DNA from 3 places in the Streptomyces marianii genome. Region 3 is predicted to be linked to each of the others. Evidence: riboswitches for the same ligand, from Rfam matches in the RefSeq annotation. Region 3 holds a riboswitch; each other region holds the start of a gene.

Region 1 (3,713 bases), 1.2 Mb from region 3:
GGCGAGCGTCTTCTCCGCGGCGAACCGCACCCGGACGGGGAGCAGTCCGAGCCCCGGCACGGCTCCGGCCCGGGACTCGACCTCGTCGTCGATGTGCCGGCCGAGCACCTGGAAGCCGCCGCAGATGCCGAGCACCGGCCAGCCCTCCGCGGCACGCCGGGCGAGCGCGCCGGCGAGACCGCGCTCGCGCAGCCACTCCAGGGCGCGCACGGTGCCGCGTGTGCCGGGCACGATCACCAGGTCGGCGTCGGCCAGTTCCTCGGGGCGGTCGACGAATCGCACGATCACGCCCGGTTCCGCGGCCAGCGCGTCCACGTCGGTGAAGTTGGACATCAGCGGCACGGCGCACACGGCCACGCGCAGCACGTCCTCGCCGACCGGCGGGGCCACCGCCGACTCGCGCACGGTGCCGCGCAGCGACACCCGCAGTCCGTCCTCCTCGTCGATGCCGAGCCCGTGCGCGTACGGCAGCACGCCGAACGTCCGCCGCCCGGTGAGTCCGTGGAGCATCTCCAGTCCCGGCTCCAGCAGCGTGACGTCGCCGCGGAACTTGTTGACGAGGTATCCCGCGATCAGTTCCTGGTCCTCCGGGGCCAGCAGCGCGGTCGTACCGAAGAACTGGGCGAAGACCCCGCCCCGGTCGATGTCGCCCACGACCAGCACGGGCAGGCGAGCGGCGCGGGCGATGCCCATGTTGACGATGTCCGTGCGCCGGAGATTGATCTCCGCGGGGCTGCCCGCGCCCTCGCAGATGACCGCGTCGTACGTGCTCCGCAGCTCGTCGAGGCAGCCCATCACCGGTTCGAACAGCGCCTTCTGGCGCCCTCCGTGGTAGCCGCGCGCGCTCAGCTCGCCCACGGGCCTGCCCATCAGCACGACCTGGCTGGACCGGTCGCCGCCGGGCTTCAGCAGCACCGGGTTCATCAGGGCCGTGGGCTCCACCCGTGCGGCCTGCGCCTGCATGGCCTGTGCCCGGCCGATCTCGGCGCCCTCGCGGGTGACGAAGGAGTTGAGGGACATGTTCTGCCCCTTGAAGGGTGCGACCTTCACGCCCCGGCGCACCAGCCAGCGGCAGATCCCCGCCGTGACGACGCTCTTGCCGGCGTCCGAGGTGGTGCCGGCGACCAGCAGCCCGCCCCCGCTCATGCGCGCCTCCGACTCAGGGTCCCGGCCGCGAGGCGCGCGCCCGCGCACACCGCGAGCGCCAGCACCCCCACCCGCCGCGAGAGCCGTACCGCCCGTTCGATGTCCGCGACCTCGACGGCCCTGCCGCCGGCGCCGTTGAGCACGGGCCGGTGCTCGACCCGGCCGCCGTACGAGAGCGTCCCGCCGAGCCGTACGCCGAGGGCTCCGGCGAACGCGGCTTCCACGGGACCGGCGTTGGGGCTCGGGTGCTTCGCGGCATCCCGGCGCCAGGCGCGGGCCGCGCCGCGCGGGTCGCCGCCCGCGGCGGTCGCGAGCGCCGCGGTGAGCCGGGCCCCGGGCCAGCCCAGGAGATCGTCGAGCCGGGCCGAGGCCCAGCCGTACCGCCGGTAGCGGGGTGACTTGTGACCCACCATCGCGTCCAGGGTGTTGACGGCGCGGAACCCGACGAGACCTGGCACGCCGCCGATCGCGCCCCAGAACAGCGCGCCCACGACCGCATCCGAGGTGTTCTCGGCGACGGACTCGACGACGGCGCGGGCGATGCCGGGGCCGTCCAGCGCCTGGGGGTCGCGTCCGCACAGATGCGGCAGCCGCTCCCTGGCGATCTCGATGTCCCCGGCCGCCAGCGCCCCGCCGATCGCCCGGGCCTCCCGGCCCAGCGAGGTGCCGCCGACGACGGCCCAGGTGGCGGCCGCGGTCAGGGCGGCGGCGGCGCCGCGCGACCGGCGTGCGGAGGCGGCGGCCAGTGCGCCCGCGGCGACCGCGCCGCCGGCGCACACCGCGGTGTGCAGGGCGCCCCAGCCGCGGTGGTCGCGCCAGAGTCTCCGTTCGACCGCGGCGGCGGCCCGGCCGAAGGCGGCGACCGGGTGCCCGCGGCGTGGATCGCCGAGGAGCAGGTCGCCGGCCAGCCCGGCCGCGGCGCCGTACGCGAACGTGATGTCCGGGCGCGGCACGCCCGGCCCCCCCGGTTCGGCAGGCATGTTCGTCCTCACTCAGGGTCCGCGCCCTGGCTCGACGTGACCGGCGGGAGAGAGTTCCTGGCTCCGGGGCGCTCCGTGAGGGGGAGCGCACCCGTGACAGTGGCGGGACCGCGCCGGATTCGCACCGGCTTCCTCTTCTGCCGCCGTAAATGGCTCCGGAAGTCCACCACGGTCCCCGAACGCCCGTCAACTCGCCCTTGACCTGCGACGGGACAGTGTGCCGAGGCCCACACGGGGCGGGTGCGGGCACACACACGACAGGGGCCGGACCCACCCGGAGGTGCGCCCGGCCCCTGTGCGAGGAGGTGCCGTACGGCCGTCAGACCACGATCAGATAGATCCCGAAGGCCACCGCCGCCACGCAGAGCGCGAAGCAGGCGTACGCACCCGTGCGGGCGAGGCCGGCGGAGCCTCCCTGCGCCGCCGCGGCCTCCTGCTTGGAGAGACCCGCGACACCCAGGGTGAACAGGCCCACCAGGGCGACGGTCACGACGAGACTCACGCCGAAGACGGAGCCCAGAGCTGCCCAGTCGATCTTCATGCTGTTCTTTCCTTACACCGTGGCGGCGGGCGCCGGAGTGGACTCGGATGCCTGGGCCGGAACGGTGGCCTTCGGCGCCTCGGGCTCGGTCACCGAGGTCCCGACGACACCGGCCGGGGGCGGGGTGACGGCCGCGATGGCGGCGGTGATGACGCCCGCCGGCTCGATCTCGTCGTCCGTGACGTTGGTGTGGTCGACCGGCTTGCGGCGCGAGATCACCCAGATGGCCCCGGAGCCCGCGACGAGCAGCACGGCCACGGCGGCGATGCCCCAGGTGCCCTGCTTGGTCAGGAACTCCGCGGCCGCGGCGACCAGGCCGGCGGCGGGCAGGGTCAGACCCCAGGCGACGAACATCCGGGTCGCGGTGGACCAGCGGACCACACCGCCCTTGCGGCCGAGACCCGCACCCATCACGGCACCCGAGCAGGACTGGGTGGTGGAGAGCGAGAAGCCGAGGTTCGAGGAGGCCAGGATGACCGTCGCCGCGCTGGTCTGGGCGGCGAAGCCCTGCTGCGGCTGGAGGTCGGTCAGGCCCTTGCCCATCGTGCGGATGATGCGCCAGCCGCCGAGGTAGGTACCGAGCGCGATCGCGACGCCGGCGGAGACGATGACCCACATCGGGGGGTTCGAGCCGGGCGCGAGGACGCCTCCGGTGACCAGGGCCAGGGTGATGACGCCCATGGTCTTCTGCGCGTCGTTGGTGCCGTGGGCGAGGGACACCAGGCCGGCGGAGGCGATCTGGCCGGCGCGGTAGCCCTTGGAGGTGGCCTTGTTCTCGGTCGTGCCACCGATCCGGTACGTCAGCCTGGTGGCGACCAGGGCCGCGAGGCCGGCGACGAGCGGAGCCGCGACGGCGGGGATCAGGACCTTGGTGACGATCGTGCCGCCGTTGACGGCCGAGAAGCCGGCGGACATCACGGCAGCGCCGATGAGGCCGCCGAAGAGGGCGTGCGAGGAACTGGACGGGAGGCCCAGCAGCCAGGTCAGCAGGTTCCAGAGGATCGCGCCGACGAGCGCGGCGAAGATCACTTCTGTGCGGATGCCCT
Region 2 (3,713 bases), 5.1 Mb from region 3:
CCCGCGATCGACGCGATCGTCGCCGTCGGCGCGATCGCGAGGAGGAGCGAGTTGCGCAGGCCGGTGGCGGCGACGCGCCCGCGCAGTGCGGCCCAGCGCTCCGGCCAGGCGAGCTCGGCGTCGTAGTGGTCGGGGTGCAGCACCCCGCGGGCGGTGCGGGTCCGCTCCCAGGCCGGGAGTGGCCCGTTGCGCTCCGCGAGGTCGCAGGACGCCTCGTAGGCGGCCAGCATGATCCGCTCCGCGATCCGCGTCGACAGGGCCTTCGCCTCGGCGGAGTCGAAGGGCATGCGCAGGCTGAAGAACACGTCCTGGAGGCCCATGGCGCCGAGGCCCACCGGGCGCCACTTGGCGTTGGAGCGGCCGGCCTGTTCGGTCGGGTAGAAGTTGATGTCGACCACCCGGTCGAGGAAGGTGACGGCGGTGCGGACGGTGTCGTCCAGCCGCTCCCAGTCGATCACGTCCTCGCCGTCGGCGGCGTCCCGCACCACGAACGCGCCGAGGTTGACCGAGCCGAGGTTGCACACGGCGGTCTCGCCGTCGTCCGTGACCTCGATGATCTCGGTGCAGAGGTTGGAGGAGTGGACGACGGTGCCGGGCTCCGCGGTCTGGTTGGCGGTGCGGTTGGAGGCGTCCTTGAAGGTCATCCAGCCGTTTCCGGTCTGGGCGAGGGTGCGCATCATGCGCCCGTAGAGCTCACGGGCGGGGATGGTGCGGCGGGCGAGCCCGGCGGCCTCCGCCCTGCGGTAGGCGGCGTCGAAGTCGTCGCCCCAGAGGTCCACGAGGTCGGGCACGTCCGCGGGGGAGAACAGCGACCACTCGGCGTCGGCGTTCACCCGGCGCATGAACTCGTCGGGGATCCAGTGCGCCAGGTTGAGGTTGTGCGTGCGGCGCGCCTCCTCGCCCGTGTTGTCGCGCAGCTCCAGGAACTCCTCGATGTCCGCGTGCCACGTCTCCAGGTAGACGCAGGCCGCGCCCTTGCGCCGGCCTCCCTGGTTGACGGCCGCCACCGACGAGTCCAGTGTGCGGAGGAAGGGCACGATGCCGTTGGAGTGCCCGTTGGTGCCGCGGATGAGCGAACCGCGGGAGCGGATGCGGGAGTACGACAGCCCGATGCCGCCGGCGTGCTTCGAGAGCCGTGCCACCTGGTGGTAGCGCTCATAGATGGAGTCCAGCTCGTCCAGCGGCGAGTCCAGCAGGTAGCAGGACGACATCTGGGGGTGCCGGGTGCCGGAGTTGAAGAGCGTGGGGGAGGACGGCAGGTAGTCGAGGCGGCTCATCAGCCCGTAGAGGGAGGCCACTTCGTCCAGCGCGCGCGGGGACTCGTCCTCGGCGAGACCGCAGGCGACGCGCAGCATGAAGTACTGCGGGGTCTCGATGACCTCGCGGGTGATGGGGTGCCGGAGCAGATAGCGGCTGTAGAGGGTGCGCAGGCCGAAGTACCCGAAGCGGTCGTCGGCGGCCGGGTCGACCAGCGAGTCGAGGCGCCGGGCGTGGGCCCGCACGAACGCGGCCGTGCGGTCCGCGATCAGTCCTTCGCGGCTTCCGACGGCGATGGAGGCGGAGAACGCGGTCGCCCCCTGCCCGGCCGCCTCCTCCGCGATGGTGAGGGTGAGCAGCCGGGCCGCGAGCCGGGAGTACGCCGGGTCCTCGGAGATCAGGCCGGCGGCCGCCTCCGTGGCCAGTTCGCGCAGTTCGGCCTCGTCCGAGCCCGCGTGCCGGCCCCGGAGGGCGGCGGCGGCGACCCGGCCGGGGTCGGCGTCGGGCAGGTCCGCGGTGAGCTCGGTCAGGGTCCGCAGGAGCGCGGTGCCTGGTCCGTCGGCGAGCTGCGCTGAAGCAGGATCGGGCGGCGCGATGGTCACGGGGTGCTCTCCCTCGCTCGGCTGAGGGCCGGCGGGGCAGGGGGCACGGACGCACACCCGGGCAGGGTGGACCGCGTCCACCGGCCTATTCCGCGAGGCCCGGACGTCTGGGCACCCGAGCCGGACGGTCCGGGCGCACCGTCGGCAGGTCCTCGGACTCACGGGCGTACGAGGACCTGGAACAGGCCCCGCGCACGCCGTCACACCGTTGCGGGACAGTTCCGGATTCCCACCGGATTCCCCTGCGGCGACAGCGAGCATGAGCATACATGTGGGGGCGGTGAGTTGCGGAACCCCCCACATGTTGTGTCGTGGCCCCGCTCGGGGCCCAGGGCACGCGTGGCGGGCGGGCACGGGTGGCCGGCCGGTCCGGGCGTCCGTGCGAAGCCGGGCCGAGGGCTCCACGGTCACGGCGACGGGCCTCCGCGTTCCCGGAGGGAACGCGGAGGCCCGTGTGCGTCCGCCGGCGGGGGCGTTCAGCAGCAGCGGAATCCCTTGCGGGGGTCCGACTCCCGCTCGTCCATGCGGCGGCGTTCGAACTCGCGGCGGGACATGACCTCCGCGTCGGGGTCGTGCGACCGTGCATGGGTCACGTAACGGTCGTACACCGACTCGCCCGAGACCTCGCGCACGTACCAGCGGACCCAGTCCACCGCCCGCCGTACTCCGCTCACCGCAGCCATGACTCCCACGCTACTCACGCCTTGCCGTGCCCGCAGCCTCGGCGCCCGCACCGACCGCCGCGAGCTCCGCCTTCTCCTCCTTGGTCGGGAACAGCCCGGCGGGCGCGACCAGTTTCGACTCGACGTACGGGACCTCGGCGAGCCGGACGGTCTCGGGCTCGCTGACCGCCTTGAAGCAGACCCGGCCGGCGTCGGCCAGGACCACCACGATGAGCAGGGCGAACAGTGCGCAGAGCACCCCGTCGACGGTCGAGTTGGTGACGATGGTGTGCATGTCGTCCATCGACTTCGCCGGAGCCAGCACCTCGCCGGAGTCGATGCCCGCCTGGTACTTGTCGCGCTGGGCGAAGAAGCCCACCTTCGGGTCGCCGGAGAAGATCTTCTGCCAGCTGGCGGTGAGGGTGACCGTGGCGTCCCAGGCGAGCGGGACGGCCGTGACCCACGCCCACTTGAGACGTCCGGACTTCACCAGCAGCGTGGTGCAGACGGCCAGGGCGACGGCCGCGAGGAGCTGGTTGGCGATGCCGAAGAGCGGGAAGAGCTGGTTGATTCCGCCGAGCGGGTCGTGCACGCCGACCCAGAGGAAGTAGCCCCAGCCGCCGACGACCACCGCGCTCGCGAACCAGACGCCCGGCTTCCAACTGACCTGCTTCATCGGCTTGTAGACGTTGCCCAGCGTGTCCTGGAGCATGAAGCGGCCCACCCGGGTGCCCGCGTCGACCGTGGTGAGGATGAACAGTGCCTCGAACATGATCGCGAAGTGGTACCAGAACGCCTTCAGTCCACCGCCGCCGATGACGGCGGAGAAGATCTCCGACATGCCGAGCGCGAAGGTCGGCGCGCCACCGGTGCGGGAGAGCAGGCTCGCCTCCTCGACGTCCTTCGCGGCCTGCGTCAACTGCTCGGGGGAGATGGTGAAGCCGAGGTTCGCGACCGCCTGGGAGGCGGAGTCCACCGTGGTACCGACGACCCCGGCGGGGGAGTTGATCGCGAAGTACAGTCCCGGGTCGAGGATGCAGGCGCAGATCATCGCCATCACCGCGACGAACGACTCGGTCAGCATCGCGCCGTAGCCGATCATCCGGATCTGGGTCTCCTTCTGGATCATCTTCGGGGTGGTGCCCGAGGAGACCAGGGAGTGGAAGCCGGAGAGGGCACCGCACGCGATGGT
Region 3 (3,713 bases):
GAGGGCGACGATCCCCGCGAGCAGCCCGGCGGTCGCCGCCAGGAAGCGGGCCGACACCGTCGCGGGCGGCACCAGGACCCGCAGCGTCCCGTCGTAGCCGCGCCCGGCGAGCCCGGTCTGCAGCCGCTGGGCCCGGTCGAAGGCCCGCACGAACGCGGTCGCGGCGAGCCCGGCGAGGGACCGCCAGGCCGCCGCCCGGGTCGTGTGCCCGAGCCGGGCCGCCTGGGCCTGCCGGACCCGGTGCACGGTGTCGAGCAGCAGAAAGCCGATCCGGTACATCACGAGGGCCACGTCCACGACGGGCCCGGGCACCCCGGCCCGGACCAGCCTCGGCAGCAGGTCCGACACCGGCGTGGTGAACGCGAACAGCAGCACCCCGAGCGAGGCGGCGGACGTCCGCAGCAGGAGCCGTACGGCGTGGGCGGGGCCGTCGGGCGCGAGCACCACGAATCCGTCCGGGCCGCCCACCGAGAACAGCAGCGGAATCGCACCCGTGACGCAGAACCCCAGCGGAATGCGCCACGCTCGCCACAGCTGCCGCGGCGCCACCCCGGCGGGCCCGAGCAGTACGGCCACGGCCGCCGCGGCGACCAGGACGGCACCCGGCCACGGCGGCAGTGAGACGGCGCAGACCGTCAGCCCTAGCCCGAGTGCCGCCTTCTCGCACGGATGACGGCGGCGCCAGCGGCTGCTGTGCGCCGCCGCGTCGATCGGCAGCATAGGCGGCTACGCGCCCGAGCCGACGGAACCGGCCGCACCGGCGGAGCCGCTGCCCGGCGCCCGCCCGTCCCCGGCGGCCGCCGCCCGCGCCTCACCCTGCCGGCGCCCCTTGCGCAGCCCGAAGTAGTACGCCAGGACACCGGCACCCAGAGCCGCCTGGAGGGCGAACAGCGCCGACTCGACCTCCCCGGAAGGGGGTTCGTACAGCGGCGCGAACCAGGGCTCGTAGTCCGGCGCGATCTCCGTGATGGCGGTCTCCGCCTCCCCGTCGGCGCCCGTGAAGGGTTCCTCCTTGTGGTCGCCCAGGCCGAGGGCGAGCGGCAGCGCCGCCAGCGCCGCCACGATCGCCAGCAGCAGCGTGTTGATCTTCGCGTTACGGCTCATCGGACCGCGGCCTCCTTCTCGGCCCCGCCCTGGAGGAGCACTCCGAGGCGGGTCAGCTCACCCTTGCTGGACTGCACGAGCAGCCGCATCACCAGCACGGTGAGCAGGCCCTCGCTGACGGCCAGCGGGATCTGGGTGAGCGCGAAGATGCCGCCGAACTTGGCCAGGGCGCCGACCACGCCGCTGCCCGGGTCGGGGAACGCCAGCGCCAGCTGCACGCTGGTGACGCAGTACGTGGACAGGTCCGCGACGAACGCGCCGAAGAACACGCCCACCATCAGCGGCACTCCGGACCGCCGCAGCAGCGCGTACACCGCGAACCCGGCCCACGGTCCGACGATCGCCATCGAGAACACGTTCGCACCGAGCGTGGTCAGTCCGCCGTGGGCCAGCAGCAGCGCCTGGAAGAGCAGGGTGATCGTGCCGAGCACGGCCATGATCGGTGGCCGGAACAGGATCGCGCCCAGCCCCGTGCCGGTCGGGTGCGAGCAACTGCCGGTCACGGACGGGATCTTGAGCGCCGACAGGACGAAAGTGAAGGCGCCCGACGCGCCGAGCAGCAGGGTGGACTCGGGATTCGCCCTGACCTCACGGGTGAGCGCCCGTACGCCGTGGATCACGAAGGGGGCGGACGCGACGCCCCAGGCGGCCGCGTGCACAGGGGGCAGATACCCCTCGGCTATATGCATGGTTGGGAGACCCTCTCCAGCACCTCGTGGATGGACAACGCGCCCTGGCCGGTCTCCTGGCTGACGGGTCCTGCCGCCCGGGCTCCGCCTTCCCGGACACCACGGTCTCCCGTGGCGGTCCAGTGGCTTCCTTGCGGAGAGAGCCGGACTTCCCGATCACAGTGGCGAGGGCCGCACCGGTACTCCACCGGTTTCCCGTTCACCAAGGCCCTGCGACATTAGTGCGTTGACCAGCTGCATCACAAGCCGCGCACGGATGCTCACGGTCACACCTTGCGGTAGTCGTACGCCTCCACGGCCGCCGCCTCCACCGCGTCCAGATCCGCACCGGCGGCCGCGGTGACCACCGCGGCCACGGCGCCCTCCACGAACGGCGCGTCCACCAGCCTGGTCCCCTCCGGAAGTTCGTCGCCCTCGGCCAGCAGCGCCTTGACCGTCAGCACGGCGCTGCCGATGTCGACCAGCACGGCCACCCCGGCGCCCCTGTCCACCTGGTGCGCGGCACGTGCCGTCAGCTCCGGACTGGTGCCGAGACCACCGTCCGCGACCCCGCCCGCCGCGGCGACCGGCACGGCGTCGCCCGCGCCGGCCAGCCTCCTGGCGAGGTCGGCGACCGACTCCGCGACCTGCGCGCTGTGCGAGACGAGGACGATCCCGACCGGGCCGGTCATCGCGCGGCCTCCTCGAGGGCCCCGACCAGCAGGGCGGAGGACGTCGCCCCCGGATCCTGGTGCCCGATGCTGCGCTCGCCCAGATAGCTCGCCCGGCCCTTGCGGGCCAGCATCGGCACGGTCGCCGCCGCGCCCTCGTCGGCGGCCTCCCGCGCGGCCGCGAAGGACTCGTCCAGCGCCGCGGCCGCGGGCTCCAGTGCGTCCAGCATCGTCTTGTCCCCGGCCTTCGCGCCGCCGAGCTGCGCCACCGCCGCGATCCCCGCGCGCAGCGCCTCGGCGAGCTGCGCCCGCGACACCTCGGCCTCTTCACCGAGCGCCTTGCCGGCCCGCCGCAGCAGCGTCCCGTACAGCGGCCCCGACGCCCCGCCGACCGTCGAGATCAACTGCCGCCCGGTCAGCATCAGTACGGCACCGGGGGTGTCCGGCGCGTCCTTCTCCAGCGCCGCCCTCACCGCCGTGAAACCCCGCTGCAGATTGGTTCCGTGGTCGGCGTCCCCGATCGCGGCGTCGAGCTCGGTCAGCCGGCCCGCCTCGCGGTCCACCGCATCGGCCAGGGCGTTCATCCAGCGGAGGAAGAAATCCGCGTCGAGCACAGCGTCTCCTTCTCGTGGCGCACCGGCTTCCCCGCGCGCGTCGTCGCGGCCCGCGGGCGCGAAGCCGCCGTCGGCCGGGCCGGGCATGGCTCAGCGGCCCCAGCGCAGCGCGGGCGTCTCCACGGGGGCGTCCCACAGCCGCAGGATCTCCTCGTCCGCCTCGCACAGCGTCACCGAGCAGCCGGCCATGTCGAGCGAGGTGACGTAGTTGCCGACCAGGGTCCGGGCCACCGGCACTCCGCGCTCGGCGAGCACCCGGTGGACCTCCGCGTTGAACCCGTACAGCTCCAGCAGTGGTGTCGCGCCCATGCCGTTGACCAGCGCCAGCACCGGACTGGACGGCTGCAGATCCTCCAGGACCGCGTTCACCGCGAAGTCCGCGATCTCCCGCGACGTCATCATCGGCCGCCTCTCCCGGCCGGGCTCGCCGTGGATGCCGATCCCCAACTCCAGCTCACCGGACGGCAGATCGAACGTCGGGGTGCCCTTGGCCGGGGTCGTGACGGCGCTGAGCGCGACACCGAAGCTGCGCGACCCCTCGTTGACCCGGCGGGCGACGGCCTCGACCCGCTCCAGCGGTGCACCCTCCTCCGCCGCGGCGCCCGCGATCTTCTCCACGAAGAGCGTCGCGCCCGTACCGCGTCGGCCCGCCGTGT

The links. Region 3 has a riboswitch for cobalamin ahead of FEF34_RS35795 (energy-coupling factor ABC transporter permease). Riboswitches for the same ligand answer to the same signal wherever they lie in the genome.
Region 1: linked by a shared signal. The riboswitch ahead of FEF34_RS30360 (cobalamin biosynthesis protein) and the one ahead of FEF34_RS35795 (energy-coupling factor ABC transporter permease) in region 3 are both predicted to bind cobalamin.
Region 2: linked by a shared signal. The riboswitch ahead of FEF34_RS12570 (ribonucleoside-diphosphate reductase subunit alpha) and the one ahead of FEF34_RS35795 (energy-coupling factor ABC transporter permease) in region 3 are both predicted to bind cobalamin.

The regions. Positions count from the first base shown of each region.
Region 1 is NZ_VAWE01000001.1:6,705,691-6,709,403, forward strand. Features, by position in the region: gene FEF34_RS30355 (cobyric acid synthase) at 1-1,146, opposite strand, end outside; gene FEF34_RS30360 (cobalamin biosynthesis protein) at 1,143-2,126, opposite strand; cobalamin riboswitch at 2,158-2,309, opposite strand; gene FEF34_RS30365 (hypothetical protein) at 2,446-2,667, opposite strand; gene FEF34_RS30370 (inorganic phosphate transporter) at 2,680-3,713, opposite strand, start outside.
Region 2 is NZ_VAWE01000001.1:2,815,843-2,819,555, reverse strand. Features, by position in the region: gene FEF34_RS12570 (ribonucleoside-diphosphate reductase subunit alpha) at 1-1,859, opposite strand, end outside; cobalamin riboswitch at 1,986-2,126, opposite strand; gene FEF34_RS12565 (YbdD/YjiX family protein) at 2,336-2,542, opposite strand; gene FEF34_RS12560 (carbon starvation CstA family protein) at 2,553-3,713, opposite strand, start outside.
Region 3 is NZ_VAWE01000001.1:7,932,063-7,935,775, forward strand. Features, by position in the region: gene cbiQ (cobalt ECF transporter T component CbiQ) at 1-720, opposite strand, end outside; gene FEF34_RS35790 (energy-coupling factor ABC transporter substrate-binding protein) at 727-1,104, opposite strand; gene FEF34_RS35795 (energy-coupling factor ABC transporter permease) at 1,101-1,793, opposite strand; cobalamin riboswitch at 1,823-2,015, opposite strand; gene FEF34_RS35800 (PTS-dependent dihydroxyacetone kinase phosphotransferase subunit DhaM) at 2,060-2,464, opposite strand; gene dhaL (dihydroxyacetone kinase subunit DhaL) at 2,461-3,057, opposite strand; gene dhaK (dihydroxyacetone kinase subunit DhaK) at 3,148-3,713, opposite strand, start outside.